Regions from separate parts of the Carboxylicivirga longa genome, predicted to be linked through region 1. Evidence: riboswitches for the same ligand, from Rfam matches in the RefSeq annotation. Region 1 holds a riboswitch; each other region holds the start of a gene.

Evidence for each region. Region 1 has a riboswitch for cobalamin ahead of ACRD7A_RS13875 (DUF5074 domain-containing protein). Riboswitches for the same ligand answer to the same signal wherever they lie in the genome.
Region 2: linked by a shared signal. The riboswitch ahead of ACRD7A_RS04945 (ABC transporter substrate-binding protein) and the one ahead of ACRD7A_RS13875 (DUF5074 domain-containing protein) in region 1 are both predicted to bind cobalamin.
Region 3: linked by a shared signal. The riboswitch ahead of ACRD7A_RS00215 (acyl-CoA carboxylase subunit beta) and the one ahead of ACRD7A_RS13875 (DUF5074 domain-containing protein) in region 1 are both predicted to bind cobalamin.

The regions. Positions count from the first base shown of each region.
Region 1 is NZ_JBNGOZ010000016.1:41,474-49,143, forward strand. Features, by position in the region: gene ACRD7A_RS13875 (DUF5074 domain-containing protein) at 75-2,849, opposite strand; cobalamin riboswitch at 3,143-3,356, opposite strand; gene ACRD7A_RS13880 (hypothetical protein) at 3,415-5,898, opposite strand; gene ACRD7A_RS13885 (lipoprotein N-acyltransferase Lnb domain-containing protein) at 6,106-7,266, shown strand; gene ACRD7A_RS13890 (TlpA disulfide reductase family protein) at 7,311-7,670, shown strand, end outside.
Region 2 is NZ_JBNGOZ010000004.1:135,557-143,226, reverse strand. Features, by position in the region: gene ACRD7A_RS04955 (ABC transporter ATP-binding protein) at 100-1,113, opposite strand; gene ACRD7A_RS04950 (iron chelate uptake ABC transporter family permease subunit) at 1,106-2,152, opposite strand; gene ACRD7A_RS04945 (ABC transporter substrate-binding protein) at 2,155-3,300, opposite strand; cobalamin riboswitch at 3,326-3,527, opposite strand; gene ACRD7A_RS04940 (TIM-barrel domain-containing protein) at 3,768-7,601, opposite strand.
Region 3 is NZ_JBNGOZ010000001.1:48,648-56,317, reverse strand. Features, by position in the region: gene ACRD7A_RS00235 (DUF819 family protein) at 1-592, opposite strand, end outside; gene ACRD7A_RS00230 (MBL fold metallo-hydrolase) at 798-1,583, opposite strand; gene ACRD7A_RS00225 (B3/B4 domain-containing protein) at 1,904-2,563, opposite strand; gene ACRD7A_RS00220 (HAD family hydrolase) at 2,629-3,297, shown strand; cobalamin riboswitch at 3,408-3,608, shown strand; gene ACRD7A_RS00215 (acyl-CoA carboxylase subunit beta) at 3,831-5,366, shown strand; gene ACRD7A_RS00210 (acetyl-CoA carboxylase biotin carboxylase subunit) at 5,378-6,868, shown strand; gene ACRD7A_RS00205 (biotin/lipoyl-containing protein) at 6,873-7,388, shown strand; gene ACRD7A_RS00200 (leucine-rich repeat domain-containing protein) at 7,461-7,670, shown strand, end outside.

The DNA of each region.
Region 1 (7,670 bases):
GAAACCAGGATCCGGGTTGAAAAACAAACGGATATTTTATGGCAGTAATATCCTTATTTATGCATTAAACTGCTTTATCGCACAATGATGGCACGTGTGGTTACGGACTGATCATTAATGATTTTTACAATATATTGCCCACGTCCATGTTGGCTCAGGTCAATTGCGTTCGTGCTTCTGTATTGTGTATTGGCATACACGAGGCGGCCGGTGATGTTATACACTTGCACATCAAGGGTTGTATTTTGCTGCTCGTCAATGCGGAAAATACCATTGCAGGGGTTTGGATAAATCTTGACCTGCTGTAATGTCGACTCTTCAATGGCTGTGGCCGGTGATACAGTTACCGTAAAGCTTTCCGTTACTGTTTTGCCGTTAGAAGTGGCCTTTAGCGTAATTTGTGTGCTGCCTGCTTTGCTGCCGGGCGTTAAAACTAACTGATTGCCCTCTACTGTCGCAATAGCTACCGTATTATCACTATTTCCAATAACACTCACCAGAATAGATGCATCATTGTTATCGGTGTCCGATACCAGATTGGTCAATAGTAATTTAGTGGGGGCATCGCCAGCTTTTATATCCATATCAGTCAGGTTAAACACCGGCGCATGTGCATCGGGGAATAGGGGCATGGCAGGGAACCAGTAGTAGGGCTCCAGTTCGGTGCGTGAAACCTCTGATCCGTCGGTGCCATCGAATACATATAAAGTATTGGTCATGCTGTTTTGCCCCCAGCCACTTTTAACACCGGTAACATATATTTGGTTTGTTGACTGATGAACGCGGAGTCCCGCTCCATAAAGTTCCATCCCTTCTTCTAAGCTAATAAACGGTGCGCTTAATGAAGTTTCATCTCCAATGATGTATTTGTAAATCGTGTTGCTTCCTGACCACCCTCCGGGTTTAGCCCAGAACAAGGCATTTTCGGTAGCACTGGCACAGAAGCTGTTGGCATTCCATGCAAAGCCAAATGACGAAGGCACCTCAATGCCGGCAGGTAATATTATTTCTTCCTGTGTTAAGGTATAAGGATTCACTTTTAGCAACTTTGTGCCTGCCCCAATATATACCATTCCATCAAAGGCCTGTACTACACCGCTGTAAGATGCGCCTGAAATAGTCTGTTCTAAAGCATCTGTATTGGCGTTAATCACGCAAACTGCATCTTTTTTAACCGCAAATACATAGTTGCCGGCACGCAGCATATTGCCGACTTCGCCGTTTGTTGCATCGATTTGATTACCTACCCCTAATGTGGGAATATCGAACAAGTAAATACCGTTGCTTGTGCCTATATAACCCTTCTCCGGAGTAACACCCACAAAGGCTCGTCCATCAGGATCGACTCCGAAGTTAGGAACGGTCGCTTGCTCTTTTAAGGTTGCTGCATCAGCCACAACGAGGCGTTGACCTTGTTTGGACATAAAATAGATATTATCGCCATAAGCTGTGCCGTATTGTGTTGTAGTACCCAGCGTTTTATTCGTATTTTCCTGGCGATAGGCCCGATAAACCATTTTACCGTCATCCGTCAGGTAGTTTACTGTTCCGCTGGAGTGCCCGAACCAATCTTCGTTAACAATAAATGCGCCGTTGGAATAATTAATATCGCGCAATTCAACCGCGAATGTAATGTTGGTAGCATCACCCTTAGAAGTACCCGAAACGGTTATTTCAGCAGTTCCCGTAACATCGTTCAGATAATTAATGGTGAGGGTAGTGCCTTCAATGGCAGCCGATGATAAAATAGTGTTGCTTGTTGTTGAAACTGAGTAATCAACAGGCTCTCCATCTTTTGGTGTAAAGTGATTCGTTAACTCAATTACGGTTTCAGCTGTGTTCACCGACAATAACTTATCAGTAATTGGATTGCTAATGGAAGGCCCGTTACTTAGTCTTACTTCGGCTATCGGATCGCCCAAATTAATCATGTACACTTTGCCACCGGCTGTAATATCCCCGGCAGCTTTTAGCATGCTGAACCATGCGAATGAAGATCCACCATACACGCCGATTTTCTTGTAGTTTTGCATTTCTCCGGATGTACCATTCCATAGCGCTACATAGCTCCCACTTGAGTAATCATTACAATTGAAAAGCATATGGCCGGCATCATCTACTTCGCAATCGTAAGGACCATTACCCGGCATGGAAGTAATAACCGTACCGTCATTGAGTGTGAGAAAACTGCCATCGGTGGCTGCGATAACAGGGTTGACTATTTCGGCAGGCCATTGGTACATCAGGGTATTGCCTGTGGGGTCGTATTGGGCGTTATAAACTGTTCCCCTGGCATCCACGGCAAGGCCGGTTGAATTACCGCCTACTTCAATGATTTTCTTATGGTTATTATTCCCAGATTTATCTAGCAGTGAGATGCAGTTTACATCATTTACTCCATCCCAGCCTTCTGTATTGAGGCCCGATACGTAGTAGTTGCCGTTCGCTATTTCCATGTCGAAATTACCCGGAAAGGTAGCTACATGTGTCCATGTGCCTGAGGTAATATCAACGCTGTATATGCGGTCGTCTGTTAGACCTGATTTGGTGTATCCAAGCCAAACTTTAGTACCATCCGGATCGGCCGTTACAAAGCTAATCCAGCCATTATAATCCGGCACTTTACCAAAATTATGGGTCTGCTGCATTGTTGTTAAGTCGTAGCAGTACAAGCCATCGCTATCAATAGCATAAAGGTTATTCCCCAGGATATCATGGCATGAAAATGCCTTATCTGTAATGATATCATTAGAGAGATAGCCTTCTTGTGGATTTAACCACACGCTTTGTCCCATTATGGATGAGAGGACAATAAATAAATTCAAAAAAGATAAGTAAATTTGCTTCATTGCATTTGATTTGTTCAATTGACAGAGGCTATTGCACTTACTGTTTTTCTGTACGAGAACGAGTGTGAATCAGGTAGCCACAAGCAATTGAATGTTAATAAAAATGTAGTATTTCGAAGCAGCAGTAAGTTTTGGCGAACCCTGCTGCTTTTTTTATGCTTGTGCGTGTTATGTGGGGCTGAAGTGTTTCATCCTGCTGTATTTTAAATTCATTAATAAAATGGATTTTACAGCATTGATGCCAACAGAAGATGTTGCAAGAATGATGATCGCATACCCGTTCGCCGCAGGCTGTAAAATCGTAACACTTGGCAGGTCTTCTGACTTATTCCTACTTTTAATACCTTCCCGTTGAGAGGAGCTCAACAGTGGTGTTTTATTAAAAGTAACAGACCCTAAAGGGTCGGAACTTACAGCAGCGGGAACTGTTGCCGATTTACACGGCATTCCCTTTTAATTTCTCCCCGGTATCATCCGGTTCTGAAAACCAATTGCACGGCAAAGGTATCAAATATTCATAAAGAGATGTTCTTTTTTGTAAATATGTGGAAATAAAAAAGAGCACTCATGATTTTTTCTTCAGCTTAAAAAGTACAAAGGCGACGACTAGCAGTGGGATGGGTGTTAGGATACCGAGGAATTTCACCCACGAGATAAGCAGGTCGTTTTCACGCAATAGTTCGTTATGTGCTTCTTCAGGAGCAAAGCTGAGTCCTGTCATATGAGCTATCTGCCCCAGCATGCGTATGGGCAGTGCTCCCTTGGGCAGATCCTGGTGGCAGGCCAGGCAGGTGCCATCACGCGCCAGTACTTCGCGTTGACGGGCTGTGAGGGGTTTTGAACGGGGCCAGTGCGAATCTACGGTTTGTACTTGTCTACCACTGCTGTCGATGAGCTGCGCAAAATCACCATGCAGATGGGGTAAAGCGGGTATCTGTACCTCTGTGTGGCGACTTACGATTTCTCCGTTTTGGTTGATTACATCGGCATATCGAGCCTTGTAGGGAGCTGCATCGTAAAGCCCATGATGCACCCCATAGCCCATGGTAGTTGTGTTGCCGTGGCAGTCGGTGCAGGCTCGGGCCTCGGTGGAGATGGTATGGGGCTGTACAGGAGCAAGCTCCATGGCGTTATAGCCTGCTGCTGCGCGCGCTACACGGTTGGGGCTCACTATACGTCCATCGGTATCTATAATGGTGCTGATTGTCTGTATCACCCCTACAAGCGGACTCACGCGGCCTTCTCCGTTGATGCCCAGGGGTGGCGAGGCCCATCGTACATGACTGTAATCGCCATAAGTGGGGGCACCAGGCTGCATGACATGGCGTTGTCGGTAATCGGCACTGGTTCCATGCTTATCGGTGTCCTCAGCAGAGTAGAGCCAATCGATCGACGATTGAGTGTAGTCAATTACATATTTATAACCGTAGTATTGAGCAGCCCATGTGGAGTGGCAGGCATAGCACTCCAGTCGGTTGATGTGTGTTGACACATTTACCATGGCTGTTTGTGCCTGCTTGGGGTTGCGCCATTTACCCGATTGTGATTTTGCTTTTAGTAAAGGCACTTCAAGATCGAGTCCGGTGGCAGAGTGAACCACAACGCGGTATTTATCTTTTACCACATTGCCCAGTGCATTTCCACGGGCAGAGAGAAGATAGCCGTCGCGTGGTGGGTGCTGGGTTCCGAATTCTTTTGTGACCGCCATGGGCAGGGTGGTTAGTCCGCGACCTTCATTACCCACCGGGTTTTCCAGTAACTCGTCGCCATAGCCAAGGGGCAGCTCCCAGGGAAAATAGTTGGGTGTGCCGTGGCAATCGCTGCACTCAATTTCAAGAGTAGCCAGTGAAGTAGCACCGATGTTACCATTGCCGTGCATCGAAGTTGTGACATGGCAATCCTGACAAAGCAGTCCGGTAGAAGTTTGTCCATCTCGCATAGTACGGTGGTGAACATCCTCGCGTATATATTTGAATACATACCCGGCATTGGTTTTTTGCGGTTGGCCTTGTAGGTTAAAGGGCCCCCGGTTATCACTGTGCCCCATGGCCATTAGTCCCTGATAGGCATGACCTATACGGCGCCCGGCGGAGTGGCATGCAGCACAGGTAGATACCTGAATACCTGTAAATTGATGCCCGTTGACGGTGATATTAGATTTCCGCGTCCCCTGCATGGCATGAACAAGCAGATGACCGGGTGTTGCCTTATCGATAGCGGCATCGCCCCCTTCGTAATAGCCCTCGTTACTGTAGAGGTTGTGGCATGCAGCGCAGCCCATGCCCCGGTGATGGCCGCGATCCTGCATGCCCTTATTGCTGAGGTGACAGGCATTACAGTTGCGCAGGTAAGTATAAGCAGCCTGACCGGGGTTGCTGTGCAAGGTGTTGAGGGATACTTCGGGTATTTGTTGCAGCTGATTGGGGTACTGACCCGGATAGGCATTGGCCAGTGCCAGCATATAATTTTTATAGGCTGCTGAGCCAAGGCGTGGAGTTGGTCCATCGGGGTCATTCATGTCGTGGTCGCCGTAGCGATGGTTTTTGTTCTCTGTATTTAGGCCAAAGCTCCAGGTGATGGCTTTCATCTTGCCGGCATCGGTGTTCATCATCGATCGTTTAACGTTATAGCAATGATCGGGATGGCATAAGCCGCAGGTGTTGTCATTGACCGGAAGAGCGGCGGGCACAGGAGTAAATGTAGTAAGTCCACTGTTGGGTGATGCACCCCAATGGGCTCTGTTTTTGTTATTGGTTTCCGATGGTGTGCCTCCATGGCAAACGATACAGCCATTGGGATCGCCCCATTGAGCGCCCTTGTGCAGTATTTCTTGCATCATGTCAGATGCAAAAGGGCGAGTCGGTTCAATTCCATTGTGGCAGGAGAGGCAATACTTTTGGGGTGCCGGAAAGGCCGTGTCTTGTGTGCTTAGCTGTGCATGGCTTAGTGAGATGCAAAACAGTGCCATCATCAAAAGAATTGCAAGGCGCAACTCTATGATTATGTGTGCTGTAGTGATTTTCTCTTGTTGACTTAAAACCTGACTCATACCTCTACGTTTTGTTTCTAACCCTTCTGAAAAGTCACGGTTAATTAAATATACGAATTTTCCCGCTTTTGTAGTATATAATTAGCTTAATTAGAGTCATTAAGAATAAACGCTGCGGATCTGCATGTATGCAGCTGCTGGTACAGTTTTTAAGCATTATGTATATCGTACACTCTTTTATTTTTTATCTTCGGCAAAAAAATATTCATGCGTTATATTCTCCTTATCGTTCTAACTTTTCTCTTATCGCTGTCCCTGAAGGCGCAGGCGCGTTTGTCAGATCAGGCTCATATCTCACTGATAACCTGTTCTCCGGGTGAGGAGTTGTATGCCTTGTTTGGTCACAGTGCTATAAGAGTGAACGACCCGGTAGCAGGTTTCGATTGGGTGTTTAATTACGGCACTTTCGACTTTGATACACCCAATTTCTATCTGAAGTTTGCCAATGGTAATCTCAACTATATGCTCAGTAGGGGAGACTATGCACGTTTTGTAACGATATATAACTACGAGAAGCGCAGTGTTTATGAGCAGCCGCTCATACTGTCTTCGCAGGAGAAGCAAGATCTGTTTGAGGCACTGATGATCAATCTGCAAGGGGAGAACCGTTTTTATCGCTACGATTTCTTGTTTGATAACTGCGCCACCCGTATCCGTGATATTATTACTGCCAATCTGGATGTTGCTCCGGTGTACGATGATGCAGCTTTTGATGAATACACTTTTCGTGAGATGCTGCACCAGTATGATGGCGATAAACCATGGATAGCCGATGGTCTGGATCTGATTTTGGGAATGAAAACCGATTACCCGGCTAATCAGCATGATCAGATGTTTTTACCCGATTATCTGATGAAGCATTTGGGGGGAGCGGTGCGTGCCGACTCCGGACTGCCATTGCTGGGCGAAACGCATACGGTATTGTCTTTTGATAAACCTCTTGAAGGCGTTTTTTTTACTCCCGCCCTGTTCTTCTGGCTCTTATTCATTGGGTCAATTATTTTGGCTTATTATGAGCTACGGTGCCAAAGACCTCTTGTTTGGCTTAATCGATTCTTCCTGCTGCTTAGCGGTCTGGTGGGCTGTCTCATCTTCTTTCTTTGGTTTTTGTCGCGTCATAGTGTTACTGGCGAGAATTTCAATATGCTATGGGCTATGCCATTTAATGTTTTTGTAGCTTTTCTGGCCAATTGGTTTTATCGTTCAAAGATCTTTGGTGTTTACCTTATTTTCCTCTTGGTGTGTGCTTCCCTGCCAATATTATTTTTTTGGGCTATACCGCAGTACTTACCCGCCATGGTTTACCCGCTGTGTCTGCTGCTGTTGAGTCGTTATGCAACTTGGTTTTATCTGAATAATAAAGCTTAGTGGTCTGAAACAGAACTATTTTGTGGCTTTTCTGTTTAGAGAGTATGAAACAGATGCTTGCAATGTTATTTCTGTTGGGTACATGGCTGCCAATGATGGGGCAGAAGGTAGCCGAGGTGTCGGCCGATGATCTTCTGGCGCGTGTTCAAGTGAATAATGATACTACCTATGTAATTAATTTTTGGGCTACCTGGTGTGGTCCCTGCGTTGATGAGCTACCTGTTTTTGAATCGGAAGAGTTGCATGCTGGAGATGTTGCGTTGAAAGTGTTACTGGTAAGCCTCGATTTTAAATCGCACAAAGAAACTAAATTATTACCCTTCCTTAGATCCAGATCAGTAGAGGCGGAGGTGGTGTTGCTCGATGAGCGTAATCCCAATGTATGGATAGACCGTATTGATGAG
Region 2 (7,670 bases), on a different contig from region 1:
ATCATCAGGCTACGTTCTATGTTAGTTCAGAAAAGGTCAGTTATGTTCACACCTCACACATAAAAGCTTGTAAACAGTCACAATCTCTTATCAGTTTGCTTAGTACCCTCCACTAATCTGCTTTAGCAGATCTTCGATGGTTCGAAGAGCCTGTCGGCTACCGTCAGGTTGGTGAAGTACATACCCCTGCTGTCCGTCTTTATCAATTTCAATGAGCGGATAAGGCCCTTGCTCTTGTGTTGTATGGTAACCACTGCGATTTAGGGCATGACTGAGCCATTTATACTCTACCCCTCTTCCTACTACACGGATGGTCTTTACCTTATCGCGATGTACCTTAAAAGCACCACTCTCATTATCAAAGATAATGCCCTCCTTCTCGAAGAAACGCTTAAATCCATTGGTCAGAATCAAGTCTTCAGGAATACCGGCTTCGATGGCACGTCCTTGCGCCAACAGCCATATCTTATCGGCCAGCTGCAAAGCCAGATCCAGGTCGTGGGTAGATAGGAGAATACCTTTATTCTTGGCGCGCGCCAGTTTTTTCAGCAGCTGCACAATCTCAATCTTACTGGGCAAATCCAGAAAAGCCGTGGGTTCATCCAGAATGATCAGGGGCGTATCCTGCACCAATGCTTTGGCAATCATGGCTTTCTGTCGTTCACCATCGCTCATACACATCAACTGACGATTGGCAAATCCGCCAAGCCCCACATCATCAATGGCTTGCATCACCAGCATTTTATCCTTATGCGAAAGGGTACCAAAGAAATCGGTGTAAGGGCTGCGTCCCAGCGCTACCAAGTCAAAAACGGTCATATTGGTAATCTGGACCTTTTCGGTGAGCACTACACTGACCACCTGCGCCAAATCACTTCTTTTATAAGCCGACAAGGCTTTGCCATTCACGCGCACACTTCCCATAATGGCTGGAATGAAACCACTCAAGGTCTTAATCAGGGTTGACTTACCGGCACCATTGGGTCCCAGCAGACAAGCAAACTCCCCCGCCGCCAGCTCCACATTAATATTGCTGTGTAGTATGGTTTCCTTACTGACACCTTGTCGGTAACCCACCGCCAGATCTTCCGATTGCAATAGTATTTTATCCATGGCTGCTCATCCTCCTGCGTTTAATGATAACGGAAATAACAATGGGCGCCCCTATCAGTCCGGTAACCACATTAATAGGCAGAGCCCCTTCAAATCCCGGAAGGCGGGCAATTACATTACAAAATAAGGCCAGTATCGCACCTGCCAGTATAACGGCAGGCATCAGTACTTTCTGATCGCTAGTGCGAAAAAGGCCTTTGGTAAGGTGTGGCACAGCCAGACCCAGGAAAGCAATGGGGCCACAAAAGGCAGTGATGGCCGCGGTGAGCATACCCGTACAAAACAATATGTATAAACGTGTTCGCTTGATATTCAGTCCCAGATTCTCAGCATAATACTCACCCAGCACCAACAGATTAAGGGGTTTAATAAGCAAGAGGCTAAACAGTAATCCTAACCCTACAACTGGAATTAATATCGTCAGGTGCTCACCATTGACATTGGCGAAACTGCCCAGCCCCCAGATGACATAAGCATGTACGTCTTCCTTAGGACTGTAGAACTTCATCACACCGATGAGTGCCGAGGCGGCATATCCCACCATGATGCCCACGATGAGCAGGATGGTGTTATCGCGCAAGGCCTGTGCGAAAAATACGATGAGCATAAGAATAAAGAAAGCACCCACAAAGGCAGCCGTTACCACGGTAAGGTGACCGTAAATACCATAACCACTAATGCTAACCCCCAGCATATTACCGGCCAACAGCACAACAATGGCCACACCCAATCCGGCACCACTGCTGATACCCAGGATAGAGGGACCAGCCAGCGGGTTACGAAACAGGGTTTGCATCTGTAAACCGCCCACCGCCAGTCCGGCGCCGGCCAATACCGCGGTAATGGCCTGTGGCAGGCGTGATTTAAGTATAATAGAAGTATAGGCCGTACGTGTTGCTTCCCCACCCCCCAGCACACTCATCATTTCTTTGTAAGGGATGGACACTGAGCCCAATCCAATATTCATCAGAAACAAAAGTATGAGGAGTACGGCTAAGAGCACAAATCCCATGATCCACTTTATTCGATGCTCTTCCATATTTACTCTTCTGTCAAATGGTGAAAATAGCGGGGACGATAATTTTTCAACAAGCCGGGGTGAAGCGCATGCACCAGATCGCTTAATACGAAATGCGGCTGCAACAAACCTTCTTCGAAATAACCCGAATATGCAGCATTGGTAATGACGATCTGTTGTTTTTTATAGGCATCGAAATCAATGTATCGCTCATCCATCTTTTTTATCTCCTCATAAGTCACCTCATCGGGATAATTCATTATCATCACCCAATAATCGGTATGCTCGGCCCTGGTAATAATAGTTTCATAATCGAGGGTTAAGGATCCTGTTCCCACAGTATTACTGTAAATATAGTTGCTGCCTGCATCCTTGAAGAAGTTAGCCATGTAACTCTCTCCTGCCGGCGAATACCAGGCTCCCTGATAAAGGTGACCGGTAAATACTGAGGGCTTATTTTTTACCTTCTGTGCCAAGTCCTTAACGGACTGATACTCCTTTTCAATTGCATTAAAGAGCTGACGTGCAGTCTTTCCTTCCCCCAGCAATTCGCCCATCAGCACCAGCCATTCGGCACGTCCCAAAGGGGTGTGCTCCAGGTAATCAGCGTTGGTAATTATGGGAATTCCGGCACTTTTAACAGCGGCAAAATGATTGTCTTTAAAAGGCGACACCATCAAAAAATCCGGCTCCAGATCCACCATCACCTCCACATCGGGCGACATGGACATGCCCACATTACGGATGCTACCGTCCTTAATGGCGGATTGGATATATTCATCGGCAATGTATCGGGGCTCGGCTACCCCACAAATACTTTGTTTCTTATTGAGCTTATCAGCATAGTTCACCATGGTGGATGACAGCGCAATCCAGCGTGTTGCCGGGTAAGGCAGCACGTAAGTGTGGGTTTTGCTCAAGGATGGTTTAAGCTGTGCATCGGCTACGAGCGCCAGGGTCTCCTGCCGGGTTGTATCGCCCCAGGGATCGTTCATAACAATCTGTCGATATCCCTTGAAATAGTTAATGTGAAAGCCCTTGGCATATTTAGGATAGTAGGTACTATCGGCCTGGGCGGCTTGCGATGCTGTTTGCCCCTTGCGTGGCGCGTGTGTGCAGGCACTCATCAATGCGCCTACGAGTAATAATGTTGTCGTCAGTTTTATCATTTCTTTATCTCCCGAAAGATTTATGAATATTCGTGTCACCCAAACAGGTCTTCCGGCTCTCCTTCATCACCTTTCCTTCCCATCCACCATAGGCGGACAGTGGTTTCATTAAGCTGATGCTCCCTTATCGGGCATGGATTACGGCTGCGGGAACAGCTCAGGTATTTCACCTGATTCCCTTTTTAAGCAACCCTGCAAAAGTAGCGTTTTATATCGGATTGATAAACTAATGCGATGCTTTTGTAACGGCAGACACCTTTAACAACAACCTCCCTACTACGGGGCACATTATGGTGTGCAAACAGTAACAATGAAATAGATAAGAAAGTAAACCTGATGAAGCGTTCAAAGTTATAGGAATCGATTCTCTTTCGTAAGATGCTTATAAAGAACCGTTCCATAAACAAACGAGGATGCCTTCGCATTGAAAGGCACCCTCGTGAAATAGTAAAGTACACTGCCTCCGCTTAAAGGACTGCCGTGTTCAGTTTTTTATCGACCAACAAGCCGTTTTGCATTTCAAGATTGAATTTAAAGGCTTTTTTGGCTTTAAAGCGAATGATCAGAATGCTGCCCTCTCCCTCAAGAGTAGCCTGATCGCCCCGGTTTACAAAAGTGGGGTATAAAACACGATTGCCACCCGTATGCAAACGATTATAAGTCAGGTTCTCCATGGCCTTGGTATTTACAGGCTCCACATTAATGTATTCCAGCATCTTTCCGTCGTAAGGCAGGGCAAAGCTAAATGCATTAACGCCCTGCAGGCCATGACCGCTTACCGTCAACTCCACTGTTTCGCCTGCCTTATAGGAAGTTTTAGCAGCACGCAAGGTGAGTTTTCCGGTCAGCGCCTTGTGCTCAGCATTACTTACGCCTCCCTCAAGCTGGGTGCTTACATTGGAGATATCATAGGCATCGATCAGTCCGTTTTTATTAACATCACCCCGGCTAACATAGCCAAAGTCACTATCGCCCTTACGCAGACCGGTGTAGTTCATGTAGGAAGTCAAGTCGTTGGCATCGATCACTCCATCGTTATTGATATCACCGGGCAGGTAGCTTTCGCTGCCCGGCACCTTAAACACGTAGATCTGACGACCCGATCCGAAGTTACCCACGGCCTTGTCCACCTCCATCTTAATGTAACGGGTTACCGGCTGATCTTTCAACAAGAAGGTTTTCACTTCATTATCTCCTTTCCAGGTGAAGGTGCCGGCCTCTGTCCAATGCGTCTTGTCATCGCTGTAATAAAAACGGCCACTCTGAACCACACCATTACGACCGCTCAGGCGAGGCAGGTAAACAATTTTCTCCACCTGACTGATGGATTTAAGATCCATCACAATTTCAAAAGGAATAGAATTATCACCGTAAGCCGTGTGCATCATGGAGTTCTCATCGAAATCGAAGAGGCGATGCAATCCATGACCGCCCTGCATACGCGCTGTACTCCCGGCTTCAATGCCCTTAATGGCAAACTGCAAGGGATCGGCCTTGGTAGTAGCCGTAAAACTGGTCCATGCACTTTGTCCTTCCTTATTAAGCGCGCGACCTTTGAAGCTGTAGGTAGTTTCCGGCTTAAGGTTATCGAACAAAAGTTTGGTATCCCGAATATTAGTATAGGTCATGCCCTCAAACTGCAACTCATAATAATCGGCGTTAACCACCTCATCCCAACTTGGCATTAAGGTGTATGCCGTGGCATTGGTATCGGCCACACAGGCGTTGTTCATGCTTATTAAGCCACCTTCCTGCTGCAATAAATGATTATCAGGCTGATAAGCAAAGCCGCGCAGCTGAAGACGAATATCGTTTTGGCTAACATCGCACGCTGCCATCTTCACCATCAACTGAGGGTTCTTTGTCATCTTCACCGCTTCGAAGGCACTACCCGCTGTAGGGAAGCGATTCAGATCGGGCGCGGCATTGTAATAATACACATTGCTGCCGGCCTCAAAATCAGCCAGCGACTGAACGGCCTGAAGCTTTACCTTCTTACCCTTCACCCGTGCAACGATCTTAGATGGCTGTGCCGTTACATTAATACGGAATTCGGTTGCCTTATCTTTTACAAAACCCTGATAATGACCCTTGGTCGGTGCTATTACCACATTTACTCTGTCATCCTCCTGCACGCACTCAATACGAGTCGTTACAAAGTGATTTTGCAAATAATCGGTGGTGGTACCATCATCGTCGTACTCCACAAAAGAAGAAGTTCTGTAAGGATAAATCTCGTAGATACGCTTCTTTTGGTTAATCTCACTCAGGTTGTTATTAGGATTTACCATGGGAATGATAGCACCGCGCTTCACCAGCACCGGTAACTTCCAGATGGGTGCCTCAAAATGGTTGAGGATGCAATCGCCTTCATATACTTCACCGGTGAAATAATCGACCCACTGACCTTCCGGCAGATAGATATTATTGCGAATATCATCACCCTCGTCATCGGCATTAGTGTTCTGATAGATGGGAGCCACCAAAAAGTAAGGCCCAAACATAAACTGATACTCGGTATTTTTACCCAAGGTATAAGGATTCGTCTCTTCGAGGAACATGGCACGCATGGCGGGCATTCCGTCGATGGCCTCGTAGGCCACGCTGTAGGCATAGGGCAATAACTCAGCCTTCAGCTTCAGGTAATTACGATTGATGGAAGTCGCCGGCTCGCCCAAGGCATGCGGATACTTCTCATTGGCGCCCCAGCCATCCATGTTCAGCTCCATCAGCGTAAAGGTCTTCCACTGAAAATCGCGAATATTCACAATGGGATTCTTACCACCAAAAATACCGTCCATATCGTTACAGATATTGGGCTGACCCGACAATCCGGATCCTATAAAGGTAGGAATATGAAAACGGATATACTCCCAGTTACCGCCTGTTTGATCGCCCGACCAGATGGTAGCATAGCGCTGCGTACCGGCCCATCCATCCAGCGATATGATAAAAGGACGCGCATTGTCTCCCTCGGCCTGCATAATCTCAGCCGCATCCTGCACGCCGTTCAGTCCGAAGGAATAACCGGCGCCCACCCAGGCCACATCGGTTTTAAGGGCACGCACACCGGCAACGCCTACTTCTTTCACTATATCGCGCTGCAATAGTGCCTCAATGGTATCAATGGGATGCAGATCCGACTGTGTCCACAGCCCAATCTCCACACCCTGCTCGTGGGCATAATCACCAAACTCCTTCAGGTTGGCAATGTTACCATCCAGGGTCGATGTCTGTCCATAGCCGGCACCGTAACCATCATTGGGCAATATCCAGCCCAATGGCATATCGTGTTGCTTATAACGATCCACAACGGCACGTGCCGAAAACTGGTAGTTATCCAACTCACCGTTCAGCGACTCTTTAACACCGCCGTTATCCTTCTGCGATTCGCGATAGCGCTTGCCATCTTCAAACAGGATGCCCTTTTCGTCTTCTTTCCAGTAATCGCGGTTATAGGCATTGAGGTGGCCCTGATAAAATCCGAATTTGGGTATGAGCACGGGATGACCCGTCAGCTGATAGAAATCGTTCAGCAGTGCCACCGGCCCGTCGTTCACCATAAAAAATACATCCAGGTAATCAGTGTCATGCGTCAGGGTAACCGTATCCTCTGTTTTGGCACCGAAATCGTACATCCCTTTTTTAAAGGTGTACCACATAAAGCCGTAGCCTGCGGTTGACCAGTAATAAGGATTGGGAGAAGCTACACCGCCATCGGTCCAGCTATTCTGATTCTCGATGGCAATAACCTTACCCTTGTGCGAGAAGCGACCATTTTGCACACCACCGCCGTAAAAATATTCATCCTTGCCTTCGGCCAATTGTATTTTCACTGCTGCTTTTTCAAATACTATGGGTGCTAAGGATTTAGCAACCACCTTGCCGGTTTTCTTATTTGTCAGCGCAAAAGTACTTGTGTTTTTATCAAAGCTTAGGTCGATGGCTGCCGTTCCAATACGGATAATGCTGCCCTCATCATTCAGCTTTAGCTCAGACACCTCGGTGCGTGGATGATCAACAAGAATCTGTGCCGGTGGCTCCGCTTGAGGAGCACGCATGCCCTCTCCGCTATTGTCCTGAAACATTCTGAAGATATGATCTCCATAGAAATCAATGCTCATCTGCTGCTCGTTGGAAAATACCAACTCAACTGTGGTAGCATTGACTTTACGGGCAGACCGTAAGTGAATGGCTTCCACTCCTTTCGGTGTATCGCCTTGGGCGATAGCGGAGCCGGCCACTTGCATAAGTGCCAGAAGGGCAATAAAAGCCCTACTCCAATACATTAATCTTTTCATTCTGATATATTGCTTAATTAACTTTCGTAAACTTTCGTTTCGGGTCTAAAGAAAAGTAAAAACAATATA
Region 3 (7,670 bases), on a different contig from region 1:
GCTCTACAGGCGTTGGACTCCAAAAGCGCTTTAAAAAGGCCAAGGCAGGAACCAGGAATAAAAACAAGACATACAAATTGGCAGCGAAGTTATCTACCGCAATGGTGGCAGAAAAATAGGGATTGGTGCTGAAATTTAAGGTTTCGCCCGTAGCCACAAAATTGATACTGCCTCCCACCAGGGTGGCAGCAATCACGCCGGCTGTATTGCCTGAATCGGCTCCCAGATCGATCACAGAAGCTGCTACAAAACAACCAACAACGACCCCCACTGCGCCAACGATAAAGGCCAGTAGCAACTTACCGCTTTCCCTTATTATTTTAAGAATATTAGAGCTGAATAAAAGCAGTGGAATCGACACCGGTATAAAATAATCAAATACCATATCGTAAACAGGCACCGACACATTAGTACCCGAACCCACAGGCACAACACCTGCCATGGCCAATATAGACATGGAAATCATGGTGACTAAAATGCCTGATACCTTGCCAAACCACTTTTTATACTCTGACCAAATACCAAAAGCGGCTGCCGCCACCACCATTGTTAAAACTAAAAAATGCTGATCTGCCTGTATTAAAGAATTCATATTTTCAAAAGCTTATAGCTACTAGCCGCTAGCTGATAGCGATTGGCAGCTCGATAATTATTGTAAAACTCGAAATCCAAGTCCGAAGTCAGTAATCCGTATTACATTTCAACAGTCCCACAGTTTTTTTGCAATTTCTCACTTCCCATTTCTCATCGCACCCTACTCATTACTCACCTCTCACTTCTTACTTTTTCTAATTTTATTAACTAAACAAAGCCAACTGCTCCTCCCCGATGATTAACACTTCTGATGGCGCATAGCGATTGGTAGGCAAAATACGATAACGATTTGAAAGGTGCTCAAAGGCCTTCATCGCAATCTCCACACGGTTATTATCGGCTGAAATGTGCGAAAGAAAAAGCGTCTTTAACTTACCCGGCTTCAATTGCTCAACCAATTCAACCGCCTGACGGTTACTCAGGTGTCCATGATCGGATTTAACCCGCTGCTTAAGGTAATAAGGGTAGGGTCCTTCCTCCAGTAGGCGCTCATCATAATTGCTCTCTAGAAAAACATGATCGCAGGCCGCCAAATGGGATTTCACAGCATCGCAGGCACAACCAATATCGGTCATCACACCTATGCTTTGCCCCTCTATTTCTACGCGAAAGCTCGTGGGGTCGATGGCATCATGTTGCTTACCGAAGGTGTGAACGGTAAATGGACCCACACAAAGCACATCACCTGCTTCGAACACCTGCGCTGTCTCCGGATGATAATTACGATGTGCCTTTTGTAGTGTATCGCGTGTAAGGTAGGCATCAATGCCATGCATATCGCACAATACACGTAATCCCTTAATATGATCAGAGTGCTCGTGTGAGATAAACACGGCCTTCACCTTAGCAATATCCAGACGCATCTCGCGCATCCGCTTCAAAATCTGACGGCGCGAAATACCCGCATCCACCAATATGGCTTCCTTTTCATTTCCGATGTAATAACAATTGCCGTTACTTCCCGAGGCGATCGCACAAACTTGTATCATTGACTGTTAGTTGTTAGTGGTTAGTTGCTAGCTATTAGCTATTAGGGGTTAGTTGCTAGTTGTTAAGGGTTAGTTGTTAGCTGTTAGTTATTAGGGGTTAGTTGTTAGTGTCTATCAATTGAATTCCTGTAATTTTTGGCAGAAAATATAAGCAAGCTGCCAATAGTCTTGATACTCAAATCTTGATACTTTGTACTTTTCTGGCTTGTCCAAATTAGTTGTTAGTTATTAGGGGTTAGCAGCTTGTGGCGCGTGGCGGGAAGCTAGTTAAGATCCATAATCCTACTGCTAGACTCACCTCACTCCCCTCTCATCCCTACCTACTCCACAAAAAATCGTTCGATCTCTTTTCCTTCCGCATATTTTTGAAGCAAATGGAGGGTATCATCCAGAGCATCATTGATGGCGTCTTTTCCGTCAAAGCCAATAACAATCATCAAAAACTTTGAAGTAACATCACTCACCATAGTGCGTGTTGAATCACTGGTAGGATTACCAAATGCACCTAAAGCATCGCGAAAAACCGGTAATCTCTCAATATTCAAATCCCCCCTGCCAATGCCCTCATAGGCTTCATTAGCCTCACCAATACCCATACTCACATCTCCTTCAATGGCATCATAGTTATAGCCACAGATTGAGAAACCGGTTTTCAATGAGGTAATATTTAGTATATCAACCACATTATTAATGCGATACAATCCTTTACCACCAGCTACTCTTCTCAATAGGGATTCGGCAGCCGGACGATAGCGATTGGGATCTTTGCCCAGGGTTCGATAAGCATTTTTATTCGCTTTTACGGGCGATAATTCACGGATTAACGCAGGTGTATATTGGGCAGCCAATACTTCAACCTCCTTATCCATTAATGATTGTAGCTGATCATTAGCGGCAGCCACCTTCACATCAGTAACAAAACCTCCTAATATCAAATCGGGAAGTTTTGCCCTTAACGGCTCTTCAATTTTAATTAGCATGCAATGGAATTAAGCCTGCAAAATAAGTAAAAAAATATATTACTTTGGGGCCAAAAGTAAAGCCAATGCAAGTCCTCGATGATATAAAAGCGGTGTTTTTTGATATGGATGGTGTTTTGTTTGACTCCATGCCTAGTCATGAATACACGTGGATCCATTCACTTAAAAAATACGGCATCAATTTTCCGCCAGAAGAGGCATATATGAATGAAGGACGAACCGGCTATGCAACCATCAGAATCGCTTTTGAAAAGTACCTTCACCGATTACCCACCCGGGATGAAGAGGAAGCTGTTTATACTTTAAAGACGGAACTTATGGCAAAACGCCCTAAAGCTCCGGTGTTACCCATGATGCAAGAACTGATTGAGTTTCTGAGAAAAAATGGGGTTCAGGTCTTTGTGGTAACCGGATCCAGGCAACCCTCGCTCGTTGATAAATTAAATGCCCAATTTAAGGTGGAGGCGAGCAACATTATCAGTGGTGCAGATGTAAAACAGGGCAAACCCCACCCTGAACCTTACCTGATCGCCTGGCAACGCAGTGGACTGAGCAAAGACCAATGCCTTGTAGTGGAAAACGCACCTATGGGCGTTGAATCGGCCAAGGCGGCTGGCTTACGCTGCCTTGCTGTTAACACGGGTAAACTGCCGGATGACGTCTTAATCAGTGCAGGTGCTGATTCTTTATTTGAAAACACAACAGCTCTGTACAAGGCTTTTATATCTCACTAAATCATTTAATCAGTAAAATACGAGGCTAATTGTGAAATCAAAAACAATTGTTGCCTGTGCATAATGAGCACGCAAATAAAGGAATTTTACTACTTTTGCCGCTCGTTCATTCAAATTTTTGTCATTAAGACACCCCGTAACAAGGGTTTAATAGGGAACCATGTGTAAATCATGGGCTGACGCGCAACTGTGATCTCGTGCCGTATAGACGGTATGTACTTTTAGCGGATTAACCACTGACTGCATATGACAGTTGGGAAGGTGTTAAGAGTCGGGAAAGCCAGGAGACCTGTCTTTAATATTTGAATGATATTTGCTTTCGCGACACAAAGCAGGTATCGGATCTTAATTCTATCCCTGCATTTATAGCGTCTGCGACAGCACATTTTTATTTTTCCACGAACTCTGTTTACACAGATTTTCGTGCTGTTTTTTGTTTAATAAACAACTTAAAGCCTTCAATCGTTACTTTGCCAGTTTGGCCTGGTAACAGAAGCATATCAATACATTAACTAACAAATACTGAAATAATCATGGAGGAAAACAGAAAGGCTTACAAAGTTTTTCATGAGCGGAAAGATAAGCTGAATGATCAATACACAGGTGATTATTATAAGAAACAACACGATAAGGGCAAGCTAACAGCCCGCGAGCGTATCGACTTTTTATTCGACGAGGGCAGCTTTCACGAGATAGGCGCCTTGATCAAACCCGATAAAGAAGCCAAAAATTATGGCGATGGTGTAATCTGTGGCTACGGCACCATCAACGGCCGTAAAGTAATGGTGTACGCCCAGGATTTTAATATTATGGGAGGCTCCCTGGGGCTTGTTCATGCGCAAAAAATTCAGAAAGTGCAGGAACTGGCGGCCAATATGGGGCATCCTGTCATCGGACTCATCGATTCGGGTGGTGCACGCATACAGGAAGGGGTAGCCAGTTTGGCCGGTTATGCCGGTATTTTTCGTAATAACGTAAAAGCCTCGGGCATTGTGCCGCAGATATCTGTTATACTCGGCCCTGCTGCCGGCGGTGCTGTCTATTCACCGGCTCTCACCGACTTCCGTTTTATGGTAAAACACACCTCGCACATGTTTGTTACCGGCCCACAGGTGGTAAAAGAAGTATTGAACGAGGACATTACCTTTGAAGACCTGGGCGGTGCCGAAGTACATGGCTCTGCTTCGGGCGTAACCGATTTTGTGTATAACGATGAGGAACATTGCCTGCTGGGCGTGAAGAAGCTCCTGTCGTACCTTCCTTCTAACCACCTGGAGCAGCCTCCCGTATTAAACTGGGATGACATCACGCCGCGCAACAGCGAAAACATCTCCTACATATTGCCCGAGGACTCAGGCAAGCCCTACGATATGATTGATATTATCGAGCGCATTGTGGATGTGGATTCCTTTTTTGAAGTGGCAGAAGGACACGCGCAGAATATCATTACCGGCTTCGCCCGCCTGGATCGAAAAGTTATAGGAATCATCGCCAATCAACCAAAAGTAATGGCGGGTACACTGGATATCAATGCATCGCGCAAAGCCGCCCGTTTTGTGCGTTTTTGCGATGCCTTTAATATTCCGGTGCTGGTACTGGAAGATGTGCCGGGCTTTATGCCGGGTAAAAACCAGGAGCACAATGCCATTATTATGCACGGTGCTAAACTACTGTATGCTTTTGCCGAAGCCACCGTACCCAAAATTACAGTAATCATTAGAAAAGCCTATGGTGGCGCCTACATTGTGATGAACAGTAAAAACATGGGCGGTGATATGAATTATGCCTGGCCATCGGCTGAAATTGCGGTGATGGGACCCGAGGGCGCCATAAAAATACTGAATCGCAAAGAGCTGAGCGAGGCAAACGATCCTGATGAACTTAAGCGTCAGCTGGTGGATGATTATAAAAACAACATTGCCAATCCATTTATCGCGGAAGAAAAAGGCTATGTTGACGAGGTGATAGAACCCGCAAAAACACGTGAGGTATTGATCTCTGCTTTCTCACTACTAGAAAACAAGTTCGAACAGAAATCTCCGCGTAAACACGGAAATATTCCAATGTAAAAAACTGAATAATGATTAAATCGATATTAATAGCCAATCGCGGAGAGATTGCCATCCGCATTGCTCAAACGGCCCGCAAAATGGGTATCCGTTCATATATGTTCCTAACCCATCAGGAGCCCAATGCCCACTATTTATCCTTTGCCGACGAACTGATAGATGTATCGGGCGACACCTTTACCAATATTTTTCTAAGCGTTGAAAAGATTGTAGATGCCGCCGTTGAAAATAAAGTTGATGCCATACATCCGGGCTATGGCTTCCTGTCTGAAAATCCATTCCTGCCCAAAGAATGCGAGACACGAGGCATCATCTTTATTGGGCCATCGCATCAGCACATCGAGAAGATGGGCAATAAAGGTGTGGCACGACAAACCGCCAAATCATGCGGAATACCCGTTCCGGAAGGCAGTAAAGGACTCATCAATACCGAGGAAGAAGCCCTTGAGGTGGTGGCCAATATTGGTTATCCGGTAATGGTGAAGGCCGTGGCCGGTGGCGGCGGTAAAGGCATGCGTGTGGTTGAAAATGAAGAGATGCTGCCCAAGATGCTGCGGGCTGCCATGAACGAAGCGCGCTCAGTATTTGGCAATGGCGCCGTTTTTATTGAGAAATACATTGCCCGTCCACGGCATATCGAGGTGCAGGTACTGGCCGATAAACACGGCAATGTAATTCATCTTTTCGAGCGCGAGTGCAGCATACAGCGAAAGCACCAGAAATTAATGGAAGAAGCTCCCTCGCCTGCACTAACTCCCGAGCTTCGCGACACCATCTGCACCCATGCAGTGAATCTATGCAAACAAACGGGCTACTTTAATGCCGGCACCGTGGAATTTCTCCTGGATGTGGATAACAATGTTTATTTTATGGAGATGAATACGCGCATACAGGTGGAGCATCCGGTTACCGAAGCCATTACAGGCGTTGACATTGTAGAGCAGCAGATCATCATAGCCAGCGGAGAGGCGCTGACCATAAAACAAGATGACATTCAGATAAAAGGAAGCGCCATTGAGTTTAGAATCAATGCCGAAGATGTGCAGGCTGATTTTGCGCCCTGTACGGGCATCATCGAACACATTGAGGTACCTGCCTCCGACCATCTGCGCTTCGACAGCGGCTATGTGGCCGGTAAAGTAGTACCGGCCTGCTACGACTCCATGCTGGCCAAGGCCATTGTGCATGGAAAAAACCGGGCAGAGACGCTGGAACAAGCGGGTGAGATCTTAAGCGATTTGAACATTAAAGGTTTAAAGACAACCCTTCCCTTCTTTCGCAAGGTACTGACCATTCCGGCTTTTATCAAAGGCGATTATTACACTGATTTTATTGAAACACAGATGGATCAGTTGCACTATCAGCATCCCAACGATCAGGAAGCTGCCGCATGTATTGCGCTCACCGCTTACTTGCAGGAAATGAATAAGCTGGAGGAAACACAGTCGGTGGAAGCATCGTCCAACGCCTGGTTTCTAAAACAAAATCTTAAATCACATTAACGCCATGAAAGCTACAAAATATATATTGGTCAACGGCAAAACCACTTCAATTGATGTTGTGGATAATCAGATTGCTAAGATCGACGAAAAAGAGGCCACCCCAAAAATAAGTCGCAACGAAAATAACGAGTTTGAGGTGGAGCTAAACAAACACACTTTTGCGGGTGAGGTGGTGCGTTTAAAGCAAAACCAATGCACGGTATTATTGAACGGTAATACTTACAATTTCACCATTGAGACAGAGAAATCGTTTAAACGACGGAAGAAAATCGCCAAAAAGAATGCCGTCAGCAAGGTGGCGATAACGGCCATGTTACCGGGTATGATCTGTGATGTGATGGTTGAGAATAATCAAACCATTCAGAAAGGAGAAGTACTGCTTACCCTTGAGGCCATGAAGATGCAGAATGAGATTGTGGCGCCCATCAGCGGTGTGATTAGTAAAATTCATATTAAAGCGGGCGACAATGTGCTAAAAGATCAGATGATGATTGAGATCGATCCGAAAATAAAAAAATAATGCACTAAGCATCTTGCGTATCCATGCGTATATCGGAACTCTTTGCTATTTTAGCCTGTAAACAGCGCAATTATGTCGGATATTGTCACCATAGAACGAATTAACCAACAGCTGCACCGTCCCATTAAGCAAGTGCAGAAAATCAGTTGGATAAGCAAAGGCTATGTGTTGAATGACCGGCAGGAGGTGACTCACCTCAGCCTGTTTAAGGCCCGGCTCAAAGGTGTTATACCCGCCGAATTATTTGAGCTGCAGCACCTGCGCTATCTTGATATCAGAGAG